2 regions of the Microbacterium longlingense genome follow, and region 2 is predicted to be linked to the other one. Evidence: predicted binding sites of a transcription regulator. Region 2 holds the regulator's gene; the other holds the start of a gene.
What was found. Region 2 encodes LexA, which represses DNA repair genes until DNA is damaged. Its sites were predicted from a motif close to TCGAACANNTGTTCGA; they were not measured.
Positions count from the first base shown of each region.

Region 1: imuA' (DnaE2-dependent mutagenesis accessory factor ImuA') is a predicted target of LexA. The motif match lies at 3,654-3,669, and genes of this name have one in related genera.

Region 1 is NZ_JBYRJA020000002.1:116,932-124,264, reverse strand. Features, by position in the region: gene AC3RXY_RS03560 (FHA domain-containing protein) at 1-433, opposite strand, end outside; gene lpdA (dihydrolipoyl dehydrogenase) at 564-1,961, shown strand; gene AC3RXY_RS03550 (CYTH domain-containing protein) at 2,142-2,768, opposite strand; gene AC3RXY_RS03545 (response regulator) at 2,787-3,002, opposite strand; gene AC3RXY_RS03540 (prepilin peptidase) at 3,026-3,502, opposite strand; gene imuA' (DnaE2-dependent mutagenesis accessory factor ImuA') at 3,678-4,439, shown strand; gene AC3RXY_RS03530 (DNA polymerase Y family protein) at 4,421-6,013, shown strand; gene AC3RXY_RS03525 (error-prone DNA polymerase) at 6,013-7,333, shown strand, end outside.
Region 2 is NZ_JBYRJA020000006.1:229,924-237,256, forward strand. Features, by position in the region: gene AC3RXY_RS10805 (methylenetetrahydrofolate reductase) at 195-1,142, shown strand; gene metE (5-methyltetrahydropteroyltriglutamate--homocysteine S-methyltransferase) at 1,217-3,532, shown strand; gene lexA (transcriptional repressor LexA) at 3,641-4,351, opposite strand; gene AC3RXY_RS10820 (LysM peptidoglycan-binding domain-containing protein) at 4,617-5,000, shown strand; gene AC3RXY_RS10825 (histidinol-phosphate transaminase) at 5,062-6,147, shown strand; gene hisB (imidazoleglycerol-phosphate dehydratase HisB) at 6,144-6,749, shown strand; gene hisH (imidazole glycerol phosphate synthase subunit HisH) at 6,746-7,333, shown strand, end outside.

The DNA of each region.
Region 1 (7,333 bases), on a different contig from region 2:
CGTTGAGGCGGAACTTCCCGATCCGCAGCTCGTAGCCGTTGCGCAGCTCGCTGCGGTCCACGCGCTCCCCGTTGACATAGGTGCCGTTGAGCGAGCGGAGATCGGTGATCTCGAACGCGGACCCCGCACGGGAGATCTCGGCGTGCCGACGCGACACCGTCACGTCGTCGAAGAAGATGTCGGCCTCCGGGTGCCGCCCGACCGTGGTCAGATCGGCGTCGAGGAGGTAGCGCGCGCCGGCCAGAGCACCGGAACGCACCAGAAGGAGGGCGGTACCGGCGGGCAGAGCCGCGATCGCCGCCTGCTCCGCATCCGTCAGCTCGACGCCGAACGGGATGAAGGACAGATCGGAATCGTGCCCGAACGTCTGCGTGACGCCGGAATCCGCACCGGCATCGCGGCGCAGTGCGTCGTTGTTGTCTGTCTCTGCCACGGTCACCCTCCTCCCCTAAGACTAACGGATGACGAACGCCTTCAGACCCGTCGGATTCCTGGCGGGGAATGACCTCTCCGGCGTGCGTCGTCCCTCGTCCGCGACCGGGCGAGAGCACTAGGCTGTCAGCATGACTCATTACGACGTCGTCATCCTCGGCGCGGGCCCCGGTGGCTACGTTGCCGCTGTCCGCAGCGCCCAGCTGGGCCTCTCGACCGCGATCATCGAAGAGAAGTACTGGGGCGGTGTGTGCCTGAACGTCGGGTGCATCCCCTCCAAGGCGCTCCTCAAGAATGCCGAGATCGCGCACACGCTGACCCACAAGAAGGACTTCTTCGGGATCTCCGGCGACTTCACGCTCGATTTCGGCAAGGCGTGGGATCGCAGCCGCGAGGTCGCAGACGGACGCGTCAAGGGCATCCACTTCCTGATGAAGAAGAACAAGGTCGCCGAGTACGACGGCCGCGGCACCTTCGTCGACGCCCACACCATCCAGGTCACGAAGGCGGACGGCACGACCGAGACCGTGACCTTCGACAACGTCATCATCGCCACCGGTTCGACGGTGCGCCTGCTGCCGGGCGTGACGCTCAGCGAGAACGTCGTGACGTATGAGGAGCAGATCCTCAGCCGAGAGCTCCCCGACTCGATCGTGATCGTCGGCGCCGGTGCCATCGGCATGGAGTTCGCCTACGTCCTGACGAACTACGGGGTGAAGGTCACCATCATCGAGTTCCTCGACCGCGCGCTCCCCAACGAGGACGCCGACGTGTCGAAGGAGATCGCGAAGCAGTACAAGAAGCTCGGGGTCGACATCCTCACCTCGACCAAGGTCGAGAGCGTCGTCGACAACGGCTCGTCCGTCACCGTCACCTACACCGCCAAGGACGGCCAGACCGGCTCCATCGAGGCGGACAAGGTGCTCATGTCGATCGGCTTCGCACCCAACGTCACCGGCTATGGCCTGGAGAACACCGGCGTCAAGCTCACCGAGCGCGGGGCGATCGACATCGACGACCACATGCGCACGAATGTCGAGGGCGTCTACGCCATCGGCGACGTCACCGCCAAGCTGCAGTTGGCGCACGTCGCAGAGGCCCAGGCCGTCGTGGCGGCCGAGACCATCGCCGGGGCAGAGACCATGACCCTGGGCGACTACCGCATGATGCCGCGCGCGACGTTCTGCTCCCCACAGGTCGCCTCCTTCGGACTCACCGAGCAGCAGGCCAAGGACGAGGGCCGCGAGATCAAGGTCGCGACCTTCCCCTTCATGGCCAACGGCAAGGCGCACGGCCTGGGCGAGCCGGTCGGCTTCGTCAAGCTGATCGCCGACGCCGAGCACCTGGAGCTCATCGGCGCGCACATGATCGGCCCCGATGTGTCCGAGCTCCTGCCCGAGCTCACCCTGGCCCAGAAGTGGGACCTCACGGCACTCGAGCTCGCGCGCAACGTGCACACGCACCCGACGCTGTCCGAGGCCCTGCAGGAGGGCTTCCACGGCCTCGCGGGACACATGATCAACTTCTGATCCATGACGGTTGAGGCCCCCTCCGCCCGGAGGGGGCCTCAACCGTCTGGGCCGGCACCCGCCCCGCCCGATCTGCGGGCCCGCCCGATCTGCGGAGCTTGTCCCGTTCTGCGGGCAGACTTCGGTCATCCGCCCGCAGAACGGGACGGAGTCCGCGGATCGGGCGGGCGGGGCCGACCGTCAGAGCCCGAGCGTGCGGCCGAGCTTGGACGCCGATGAGGGCAGCCGGCCGCCGGCGACGAGAACGGCGGCCTCGACGGCCGCGAAGAAAGCACCCTGCGCGGCCCATCCGGTCGGCGCGCCGGCTTTGAGCTCGATCTCCCACTCGCGCCAGACCCGCACGGTGCCGGTGCGCAGATCGGTGCCCCGGACACGATCGTCCACGAACTCGGCGACCACACCGCTCGGACCGCGCAGCAGCGAGGCCGTACGCGTGTTCTCAACCCGGGCCAGCGGGACCAGCGGATCGGTCGTCCAGGTCGCGATCGCGTCGAGGACCGCCGGGGGGGTCCCCTCGCCGTCGTCGAGGGGCCAACCGGTCTCGAGGCGCCCGTCGCCCTGCCGGGGACCCTTCAGATGCCAACCAGCGTCAGGACCTCCGGTCCGGCGACGCAAGCCGACGCGCGCCTGAGCCAGCTGCAGGTCGGCCGTGTCGAAGTACTGCGCGTCCAGAGCGAACACGCCGAGGGGTTCGACCTCATCGATCCCGGGGACCGCATCCCACCGCGGGGTCGCGGTATCGGCGTCCGCGTCGTACTTGCGCTCGATCTCGATCGACTGCCACGCGGACGCGTCATCGATGCTCACAGGGGTATCCGGACCTTCTCAGTCGTCGGTGGGGACGATGTCGTCGCTGGACTCGATGAACCAGAAGGCCACCTGCGTCGGGCCGTCGGACGGGCCGGTGTTGGTCGGGTCTCCCTGCCGCCGGTAGATGATCTGCGTTGCGCCGTAGGGCACGATCATGCTGTCCGCAGAGGTGTCGGAAAGGGGAAGGACCTGACCGTCCAGCGGTCCGCCATGGAGTCGCGCGATTGCCATGGGACCACCATAGCCCGGCGCGCTCAGGAAGCCGCGACGCCGAGCACCGCGCCGAGGATCATCCAGGGACCGAAGGGAATGCGCGTGGTCCGATCGGCGCGGCGCACGAGCATGAGCGCGACCGCGAACAGGGCACCGAGCAGGAAGGCCGCCGCTCCGCCGATCAGCAGGGCCCGCCAGCTGTGCCACCCCAGGACGGCACCCACGAGAGCGGCGAGCTTGACGTCTCCCCCGCCCATGCCGTCGCTGCCGAGCAGCCACGGCATCGCGTAGAGAGCGCTCAGGACGACCATGCCGCCGACCGTTCGCCCGGGCGTCTCCGGATCCGCGCGCACCGCCGCCTCGATCCCGACGAGCACCAGCACCCCCGCCAGCGCGGGCAGGACGATGCGGTTCGGCAGACGGTGCTCGCGGATGTCGATCTCGATGAGAGCAACGGCGACCGCCAGCAGGCCGACGTGCGCGATCGCGACGATCGCCGCGTGGATGCCCATCGCCATGCGGCCAGGCTAGAGCGCCGGCCGGCCGCGGGCGGGCGTCTGCGTCGATCTGTGGAGAGATCACGCGTTCGGAGCACGCGGATCACACATCCCCGGACGACGTGACGATGTCGGATGTACGAACTATCATCGTGAATACATCCCGTGATATTCGAAACTATCTTCGAGGAAAGCCATGGCTCTCACCGCGTTCTCCGATGCCCCTCCTCGGCCCTCCGCAGCCCGGGCCGCGGAGGTGCTGCGCCTGCAGCGTGAGATCGGACGGATGCAGCGGCGGCGCGCGGAGACCGCGCTCCTGCCCGTGCTCTCCCCCCTGGCGCCGCTCTTCCCCGGCGGCGGGCTCCGTCGCGGCACCACCTACTCTCTCGCACCCTCAGCCGATCTGGTGCTTGCTCTTCTGGCCGCCGCGTCCTCATCCGGCTCCTGGTGCGCGGCCGTGGGCTTCCCCACGCTGGGCACGGAGGCCGCGGCGGCGCACGGGGTGCGGCTCGACCGGCTGGCCCTTGTGCCGGATCCCGGTCCGCGCTGGATGACGGTGCTCGGCGCACTCGCCGAGGCGGTGCCGCTCATCGCCGTGCACTCCGCACAGCACGCCGGCGATGCCGCGATATCCCGGCTGCAGGCACGTCTGCGCGACCGGGGGTGCACGCTCCTGGTGACCACGCCGTGGCCGCAGAGCGAAGGAGAGCTCCGGGTGCTCTCCCGCCGCTGGGAGGGACTGCAGAACGGTTCCGGGCTGATCGACGGCTGTACGACCGTCGTGGGCTTCACCGGCGCCAGAGCCGGTGCTCCCCGCCGGGTCACCGTGCGCCTGCCCGGCCCGTCCGGTGCTGTCGAAGAGCTTCCGGCCACGGAGGAGGGCGCGTCGGCCCCCGTCCTGCGCGCGCTCAACCCCACCGCTCGAGAGAGAGGGCCGGCGTGGACACGGACCGGCTGAGCGACGCAGCGCACCGGTCGGAGCGCTGTCTCGTGCTCTGGTTCCCCGACTGGCCTCTGCGCGCCGCGCTGTCCGCACCGCCGCATCCGCCCGCCGCGCTCCTGCACAGGGGCATCGTCGTCGCCTGCACGGCCTCCGCGCGCGATCAGGGCGTGCGCCGCGGCCAGCATCGCCGGGTCGCGCAGGGCCTCATCCCGACCCTCACGCTGCTGTCCGCCGACGCCGATCGCGACGAGCGGGCCTTCCGCCCGGTGCTGCGCGTGCTCGAGGATCATGCCCCAGGAGGGGCCGTCCTCCGGCCGGGGCTGGTGTCGCTGCGCGCCCGCGGCGTCTGCCGTTTCTACGGCGGGGAGGAGAGCGCCGCCCGGCACCTGCTCGACGTGCTCAGCGCACAGGGCTGGGACGATGCGCGCGCCGGTGTCTCGGACGGGCTCTTCGCCGCAGAGCAGGCGGCACGGCACGGTCCTGCGCCCTCCGGCGCTGCTTCGTCGTGCACGATCATCCCTCCCGGCGAGACCGAGGCCTTCCTCTCCCGGCTCCCGGTGCGTGTGCTCGACGACGCCGACCTCGTCCCTCTCCTCGTGCGCCTCGGAGTGCGCACCCTGGGCGACTTCGCAGCGCTGCGCCCCGAGGACGTCCGCGATCGTTTCGGAGAGCGCGGCGCGCATCTGCAGGCCCTCGCCCGTGGTCTCAGGGCTCCCCTGCCTCCGGCGACGATGCTCCCCGAGGAGCCCGCCAGACGGATCGAGTTCGCCGATCCGCTCTGGCAGGCGGATCAGGTGGCCTTCGCCGTGCGGCAGACCGTCGACGAGATCATGGCGATGCTGGGCGAGGCTCTTCTGGTGACCACGCAGATGCGCATCGAGCTCACCGATGACCGGGGGCGCACCGGGACGCGCACCTGGTTGCATCCGACCTTCTTCGAGGCCAGCGATGTCGTCGACCGGGTGCGCTGGCAACTGGAGGGCATGACCGAGGAACGGGGCGCGGAGGGTGCGGCCGACGGTTCCGCGGGGATCGTCGCGGTGCGCATCGCGCCCGAGGGGCTCGAGCCCGCACGGCAGCACCGTCAGGCGCTGTTCGGCCAGGGCGACGACGATCGCCTGCACCATGCCCTGTCCCGGGTGCAGACGCTGCTGGGGCACCGCGGTGTGCTCACCGCGTCGCGCTCCGGCGGCCGCCGGCTCACCGATCGAGAGATGCTCACTCCCTGGGGTGAGCGTGCCGTGCCGGAACAGGACCCAGCGGCACCCTGGCCCGCGAGCCTGCCCGCCCCGTTGCCGAGCGAGGTGTTCCGGCCGCCGAGACCGCTACGCGTCGCCGATGCCGCTGGCCGGACGGTGCACGTCGACGCCAGGGCCGCGCTGTCGGCTGTGCCGGCGCAGCTCGAGCTGCCCGGCGCCCCGCCTCGTGCCATCCGAGCCTGGGCCGGTCCGTGGCCCCTCCACGAGCACGCGTGGGACCCGCTGCGGGCCCGGCACGGACACCGTTTCCAGCTCGTGGACGAGAACGACCGCGCCTGGCTCGTGCTCTTCGAGGATGAACGCTGGCAGGCCGAGGGGCGGTACGGCTGATGGGCTGGCACAATCCGGCGATGCCGTGGCACGAGCTGGAGCGCACGCTCAGCGGCCGTCCGCCGCGCCGGAGCACGGGGTCGGCGGAGGAGCCCGCGTCACCCCGGACCGACCGCGCCGACGCCCCGGCCGCCGTGGAGGCGCCTCCCGACACGGTGCCCTATGCCGAGCTGCACGCGCACTCGTCCCTGTCCTTCCTCGACGGCGCCTCCTCCCCCGCAGACCTGGTCGCGGAGGCCGCACGCCTGGGTCTGCACGCTCTCGCGCTGACCGATCACGACGGCCTCTACGGGGCGGCGCGCTTCGCCGAGGCGGCCGAGAGCGCGCAGACCGCCACCGTCTTCGGCGCCGAGCTGTCCTTGGGGCTGCCCGGGCCGCAGAACGGCGTCCCGGACCCCGCTGGCGAGCATCTGCTCCTCCTCGCCCGCGGCGAGGAGGGCTATCACCGGCTCTCTGGCGCGCTCACCGCCGCACACCTGCGCGGCGGTGAGAAAGGCCGCCCCGTCTATGACCTCGACGACCTGGCCGCACGCGCGGAAGGGCACTGGGTTGTCCTCACCGGATGCCGCAAGGGCGCCGTTCGCCAGGGCCTCGCCCGCGGCGACGCGGCGACCCCGTTGCGGCGGCTCATCGACCTGTTCGGACGCGACCAGGTCGTGGTCGAGCTCACCGATCACGGCGACCCCCAGGACACCCGCCGCAACGACGCCCTCGCTGCCCTGGCTGCCGCACACAGCCTGCCGACCGTGGCGACGGGCAATGTGCACTACGCCGTCCCGGAGAAGGCGCGTCTGGCCGAGGCGGTCGCCGCCGTTCGTGCCACGCGCAGCATGGCGGAGCTCGACGGCTGGCTGCCGGCGCACGACGGCGCGCACCTGCGGTCCGGGGCGGAGATGGCCGCACGGTTCCGGCGCTATCCGGGTGCTGTGGCACGCAGCGTCGCGATCGCCGACACCTGCGCTTTCCCCCTGCGCCGCGCCCGTCCCGATCTTCCCCGCTACGCGGCGGACGACGGATGCACGCCGATGGAGCATCTGCGCCATCTCGTCTGGGAGGCGGCACCCCGCCGCTACCCCGGCCTCACCGCGCAGGGCCGCGATCGCATCGCACGCGAGCTGCGGGTGATCGAGGAGAAGGACTTCCCCGGGTACTTCCTCATCGTGTACGACATCGTGCAGGAATCGCGCCGGCGCGGCATCCTGTGCCAGGGGCGCGGATCTGCCGCGGCGAGCGCGGTCTGCTATCTGCTGGGAATCACCGCGGTCGACGCGATCTACCACGACCTGCCGTTCGAGCGGTTTCTGGCCACCACCCGGGACG
Region 2 (7,333 bases):
CGGGCGCCCCGGAACGGCGTGGATGACACAGAGCGTCACGGACGTGCGGGCCGCGGAAGGCGTGCTCTACGGTGAGACGCAAGCATCCGGTCAGGCCGGATGCGGTGCGACAGCCGAGCCCGGCATCCGCGCCGTCGACACGCGTTGCACGCGTGTACGCGGTTGCCCGTTCCGAACTGTCCACAGGAGACGAGATGTCCTTCGACACCCCCGCCGGTGACGGCGTCGTCCCGTTCTCTTTCGAGCTCTATCCGCCGCGATCGCCGTCCAGCCGCGACGCGCTGCACGAGACCGTGCGGCGGCTCGCGGCCGCCGGTCCCCGGTTCATCTCCGTCACCTATGGCGCCGGAGGCTCGACCGGGGGGCGCTCCCTCGAGGTGCTGCGCTTCATCCGTGAGCACACCGACGTCGAGCCCCTGGCCCACCTCACCTGCGTCGGCAACACCTACGCGGGTGCCACCGCCCTGATCCGGGAGTTCCTCGATGCCGGCATCCTGAACTTCCTCGCGTTGCGCGGCGATCCCCCGACGGGGCAGGACGAGCCCTTCCTCGGCGATCTCGAGAGCGCAGCGCAGCTCGTGCAGCTGATCGACCGCGTGCAGGCGGAGCGCGAGCCCTACGAGGAATCACCGGTTCCGGGGCATCCGGACGCGGCACGCATCGCCCCGGGCCGCCGCGTCAACATCTCCGTCGCGGCCTTCCCCAACGGGCACCCGCGTTCGGTCCACCGCCACCAGGACATCGAGGCGCTCCTGGCCAAACAGGCCGCCGGCGCCACCTTCGCCATCACCCAGCTGTTCTTCCACGCTGACGACTACTTCTCGTTCGTGGATCGTTCGCGTGCCGCGGGGGTCACCATCCCGATCCTCCCCGGCATCATGCCGATCACCTCGCCCCAGCGCCTCACACGGGTGCTGGAGCTGAGCGGTGAGGAAAGCCCCGCTGAGCTTTCCATCGCCCTCGAGGTCGAGCCGACCGTCCAGGGCCGCACCGAGATCGGCATCGGGCACGCCGCCCGGCTCGCACGCGAGCTGGTCGACGGCGGCGCGCCCGGCGTGCACCTGTATGCCTTCAACCAGCACGAGACGGTGCTCGCCGTTCTCGCCGAGGCCGGCGTGACGCCGGTCCCCGCAGCCCCGTAGACCCCAGCCAGACCGCAACATCGCGCAGACGTGCCAGCCCCGCGGGCTGCCCGTCGCACGTGAAAGGAAACACCATGACCGCGTTCCCCGCCGGAACCATCCTCGGCTACCCCCGCATCGGGCGGCGCCGCGAGCTCAAGCGTGCCGTCGAGGCGTTCTGGGCCGGCAAGATCGATGAGGCAGAGCTGGAGGGCACCGCGGCAGACCTGCGCGCGGCCACCCGGGCACGTCTGGTCGAGCTCGGCCTCGGCGCGACAGACTCGGCCGTGCCGGAGTCGTTCTCCTTCTACGACCAGGTGCTCGACGCCGCGGTGACCGTCGGGGCGATCCCGACCCGGTTCGCCGATCTGCGCGCGGAGGACGGTTCGATCGGCCTCCCCGCGTACTTCACGATCGCGCGCGGCGAGGGGGACCGGGCTCCTCTGGAGATGACCAAGTGGTTCGACTCCAACTACCACTACCTCGTTCCGGAGATCGGCCCGGAGACGGCGTTCTCGCTCTCGAACGACCGCATCGTCCGCCAGGTGGTCGAGGCCGCAGAGGCCGGGTACGTGACGCGCCCGGTCATCGTCGGCCCTGTCACGCTGCTGGCTCTGGCCAAGGCGTCGGACGACGCGCCCGCCGGCTTTGACCCGCTCACCCGCCTCGACGATCTGCTGCCGGTCTACACCGAGCTGCTCGGCCGCCTGCGCGCCGCCGGAGCGGCGTGGGTGCAGCTCGACGAGCCCGCGCTGGTCAGTGAGTCGCTGCCGGCTTCGCGTGCCGCCCTCGCCGCCGCCGCAGAGCGCGCCTACGCCGTGCTGGGCGGCGTCTCCGATCGCCCGGAGATCCTGGTGGCAGCACCGTACGCAGCGCTGGGCGACACCTTCGCCGTGCTCGCCGCCGCGCCGATCGAGGCGATCGCGGTCGACCTCGTCCGCGGAGACGTGCCGGCACCCGCCCCCGGCCTGGCAGGCAAGACGCTCGTGGGTGGCGTCGTCGACGGGCACAACATCTGGCGCGGCGACCTCTCCGCTGCCTTCGATCGGCTGGAGGCGCTGCGCGGCCTGGGCGCGGCCGCGGTCGCGGCGGCCACCTCGACCTCTCTCCTGCACGTGCCCCACGACGTCGAGGACGAGCCGTCGCTCGATCCGCGGCTGGCGTCCTGGCTGGCGTTCGCCGATCAGAAGGTCGTGCAGGTGGTCGGCCTCGCTCGCGGTCTCGCCGCCGGGCGCGATGAGATCGCCGCGGAGCTGGAGGCCGCATCGGCCGCTCTGGCCGACCGGCTGAGCGCACCAGGGGTGCGCGACGGTGCCGTGCGGGACCGCGCCGCAGCGCTCACCGCAGACGACTTCGCCCGCGGTGACTACGCCGCCCGCGTCGCCGCGCAGGAGGAGGCGCTCGCCCTCCCCGCGCTGCCGCTCACCACGATCGGCTCCTTCCCGCAGACCGGCGAGATCCGCCGTGCCCGCGCGCGCTTCACGCGCGGCGAGATCGACAACGACGCCTACGACGGCTTCCTCAAGCAGGAGATCGAACAGGTCATCCGCCTGCAGGAGGGCCTCGACCTCGACGTTCTCGTGCACGGGGAGCCGGAGCGCAACGACATGGTGCAGTACTTCGCCGAGCTGCTGGACGGCTTCGCGGTCACCGAGAACGGCTGGGTCCAGTCGTATGGCTCGCGCGCGACGCGCCCGTCGATCCTGTGGGGCGACGTGTCGCGTCCTGCTCCGATGACGGTGGCGTGGTCGTCTTACGCGCAGTCGCTCACCCCGCGGCCTGTCAAGGGGATGCTCACCGGGCCGGTCACGATCCTCGCCTGGTCGTTCGTGCGTGACGACCAGCCGCTCGGCGAGACCGCCAACCAGGTGGCCCTCGCGCTGCGCGACGAGATCGCCGACCTCGAGACCGCCGGGATCGCCGTGATCCAGGTCGACGAGCCGGCGCTGCGCGAGCTGCTGCCGCTGAAGAAGGCCGACCAGCCGGCGTACCTGGACTGGTCGGTGAACTCCTTCCGCCTGGCCACCGGTGGTGCTGCGGCGGCCACGCAGGTGCACACCCACCTGTGCTATTCGGAGTTCGGCGTGGTGATCGATGCGATCCGCGCCCTCGACGCCGATGTGACCTCGATCGAGGCGGCCCGCAGCCGCATGGAGGTCGTCTCCGACATCTCGGAGGCGGGCTTCGACCACGGCATCGGCCCCGGGGTGTACGACATCCACTCGCCGCGCGTGCCCTCGACAGACGAGGTGGAGGAGCTGCTGCGCCGTGCGGTGGCGGAGATCCCCACGCGCCAGCTGTGGGTCAACCCCGACTGCGGCCTCAAGACCCGCGGCTATGACGAGACCACGGCATCGCTGCGCAACATCGTCGAGGCCACCCGGCGCGTCCGGGAGGACCTGCCGGCCTGATCCCGGCCGCACCACAACAGGCAGACAGCACCAGAACAGGCACATGCCGGCGAAAGCCGCCTGTTCTGGTGCTGTCTGCCTGTTTCCGGTGCGCCGTTCCTGCGGTGCTCAGACGGCGCGCAGGATCGCGACGACCTTGCCGAGCACGGTCGCGTCATCGCCGAGGATCGGCTCGAAGGCGGAGTTGCGGGGGAGCAGCCACGTGTGTCCGTCGCGCTGGCGGAAGGTCTTGACGGTCGCCTCGTCGTCGAGCATCGCCGCGACGATATCGCCGTTCTCGGCTGTGTTCTGCGAGCGCACGACCACCCAGTCGCCGTCGCAGATGGCCGCGTCGATCATCGAGTCGCCGGAGACCTTGAGCATGAACAGGTCGCCCTTGCCCACGAGCTGCCGGGGGAGCGGGAACACCTCCTCCACCTGCTGCTCCGCGGTGATCGGCACGCCGGCGGCGATGCGGCCCACGAGCGGAACGAGCGCCGCATCGCCCACGGGCGGGGCGGAGTCCGCCGGGTTCTCGGTCGCGCTGCCGGGGAGGTCGATCAGCACCTCCATCGCGCGGGTCTTGCCGGGGTCGCGGCGCAGATAGCCGCTCAGCTCGAGCTGACCGAGCTGATGGGTCACGCTGGAGAGCGACTTCAGGCCCACCGCGTCGCCGATCTCGCGCATGCTGGGCGGATAGCCCTGAAGGGCGATCGAGCGCTGGATGACCTCGAGGATCGCCATCTGCTTGGGGCTCAGGGTCTTCCGCCGCCGGGTGGGCGCCTGCTCGGCAGCCGCGGATCGATCCGCCTCGACGGGGAGGTCTTCGGTGTCGCTCATCGCTGTCCTTCGCGGCTGCCGGGCCCGATGTCTGAGGTCCGTGGTGTGCTTCGTTCATCGAAACCGTATCGAAGACATCGGTGCTTTCGGAATATCTGTTCGAGCGTGTCTGGCTATCCGGTGCGCCCGGGTGGGCAGAAGCCTTGACAGATGTTCGAAATCGAAGATATCTTCGGAACAGAAGTTCGGCACTCGAACTGACGTCTCTGCACCACGGTCTCGTCAGACGGCATCCGCCCCGCGGACTTCGACGAAGGAGCATCCCATGAGCAGCATCGGCATCACCGCACCGGCCCTGAGCGCGCCCGCGTTCGCGCGTACCGCGCCCGCGACCCGTCTGCGCATCACGACCCGCGGGCGCCGCGTGCTCGCGGGTCTTGCCGCAGCGCCGGTCGTGGCTGCCCTCGCCGCCGGCCTGGTCCTGGGCGGGGCGACGGCGGCGTCGTCGTCGGATGAAACCAGCACAGCGTCCTTCGCGACGGTCGTCGTCCTGCCGGGCGACACGCTCTGGACGCTCGCAGAGGAGCTTGCCCCGGCAGCCGACCCTCGCGATGTGGTGGACGCGATCATCCGGCTCAACCAGCTCGACGGCGGGTCGATCATGATCGGCCAGGAGCTGGCGATCCCCGCGGAGTACGCGCAGCGCTGAGCGCCGTGCCGCGCGATGACCGCCGCGGCGGTCGGTGCGCGGTACGTCCTACGATTGCAGCGTGGCTGTTTCTTTCGAAGACCTCCCCATTCGCGACGACCTGCGCGGTCAGAAGCCCTACGGCGCACCGCAGGCAGCGGTACCGGTCGCGCTCAACGTGAATGAGAACACGCATCCGGTGCCCGAGGAGGTCGCCGGTGACATCCTCGATGCCATCGCCAAGGCCCTGCGCGATGTCAACCGCTACCCCGATCGCGAGTTCACCGAGTTGCGTGACGCCCTCGCCGCCTACCTCGGCGGCGGGCTGAGCCGGGAGCAGATCTGGGCGGGCAACGGCTCGAATGAGGTGCTCCAGCATGTCTTTCAGGCGTTCGCCGGGCCGGGCCGCACGGTCTTCGGGTTCGGGCCAACGTACTCGATGTATCCGCTGCTCGCGCGCGGCACGGGAGCCCGGTGGATCGAAGGCACCCGCCACCCCGACTACACGCTGACCGCAGACGAGGCGGTCGCTCAGCTGCGCGCGGCGGACCCCGATGTCGTCGTGCTCTGCTCGCCGAACAACCCCACCGGTACGCCGCTTCCCCTCGACGTGATCGAGGCCGTGGCGGACGCCGCGCGCGGGATCGTGATCGTCGATGAGGCCTATATGGAGTTCGCTCCCCAGGACGCCCCCTCGGCGATCACGTTGCTCGCCGGCCGGCCACGCGTGGCCGTGTCCCGCACGATGAGCAAGGCCTTCGCGTTCGCGGGTGCCCGGGTCGGCTACCTCGCCGCCGATCCTGCATTCATCGACGCCCTGCGACTCGTGCGCCTGCCGTACCACCTGAGTGCGCTGACGCAGGCGGCTGCCGTCGCCGCGCTCCGGAACGCCCCGACGATGCTGCGCATGGTGGACGACATCGTGGAGCAGCGCGATCGCATCACCGCGACTCTCGAGGCCCTGGGGTACGCTCCGGCGCCGTCGTGGACGAACTTCGTGCTCTTCGGCGGCGTGGCAGACCCCGCGGCGACGTGGGAGGCACTCCGTGACCGCGGAGTCCTGGTGCGCGATGTCGGCATCCCCGGCCACCTCCGGGTGAGCGCCGGCAGCGAGGCCGAGACCACGGCGTTCCTCGACGCCCTGGCGTCGGTAGGATCGGTCGCATGACCGCGCCCCGCACCGCCCGCCGCACCCGCACGACGAGCGAGTCCTCCGTCGAACTCGAGCTGAACCTCGACGGCACGGGAGAGAGCACGATCGAGACCGGCGTGCCGTTCTACGACCATATGCTCACGGCTTTCGCGCGGCACTCGCTCACCGACCTCACGGTGCGGGCCACGGGAGACACCCATATCGACGCCCACCACACCGTGGAGGACGTCGCGATCGTCCTCGGCGATGCGATCCGGGAGGCGCTCGGCGACAAGCGCGGCATCTCGCGGTATGGCGACGCGCTCGTGCCCCTCGACGAGGCGCTGGCGCAGGCCGTCGTGGACATCAGCGGACGGCCGTTCCTGGTGCACGACGGCGAGTCGGACGCGTTCGTGCATCACCTGATCGGCGGGCACTTCACCGGTTCGCTGGTGCGGCACGTGTTCGAGGCCATCTCCTTCCACGCCGGTCTCACCGTGCACGTGCGGGTGCTCTCCGGCCGGGACCCGCACCACATCGCCGAGGCGGAGTTCAAGGCCTTCGCGCGGGCATTCCGTCAGGCGAAGGCGCTCGATCCGCTGATCACCGGTGTTCCGTCGACCAAGGGAGCGCTATGACCTCCGCGCCTCGGGTAGCCGTGCTGGACTACGGCTCCGGCAACGTCCACTCCGCGGTCAAGGCGCTCGCCGAGGCCGGGGCGGATGCGGTGCTGACCTCCGATCGCACCGAGGCGATCGAGGCCGACGGCCTGGTCGTCCCCGGTGTCGGAGCGTTCGCCGCGGTGGTCGAAGCGTTGCGTGCCAGCCGCGGGGACGAGATCATCGGACGCCGGCTCGCGGGGTCCCGCCCTGTGCTGGGCATCTGTGTCGGCATGCAGGTGCTGTTCGCGCACGGCGTCGAGCGCGGCCAGGACGTCGAGGGGCTCGGCGAGTGGCCGGGGACGGTCATCGAGCTGGATGCGCCCGTTCTCCCGCACATGGGCTGGAGCACCGTCGACCCCGGGGAGGGGAGCGTGCTCTTCCGCGGCCTCGAGGACGAGCGGTTCTACTTCGTCCACTCCTATGCCGCGTGCCATTGGGAGCTGGATGTGATCCCGCCGTTCCCCCAGCCCGTGCTGAGCTGGGCGACGCACGGGACGCCCTTCCTCGCCGCCGTCGAGAACGGCCCGCTCTCTGCGACCCAGTTCCACCCCGAGAAGTCG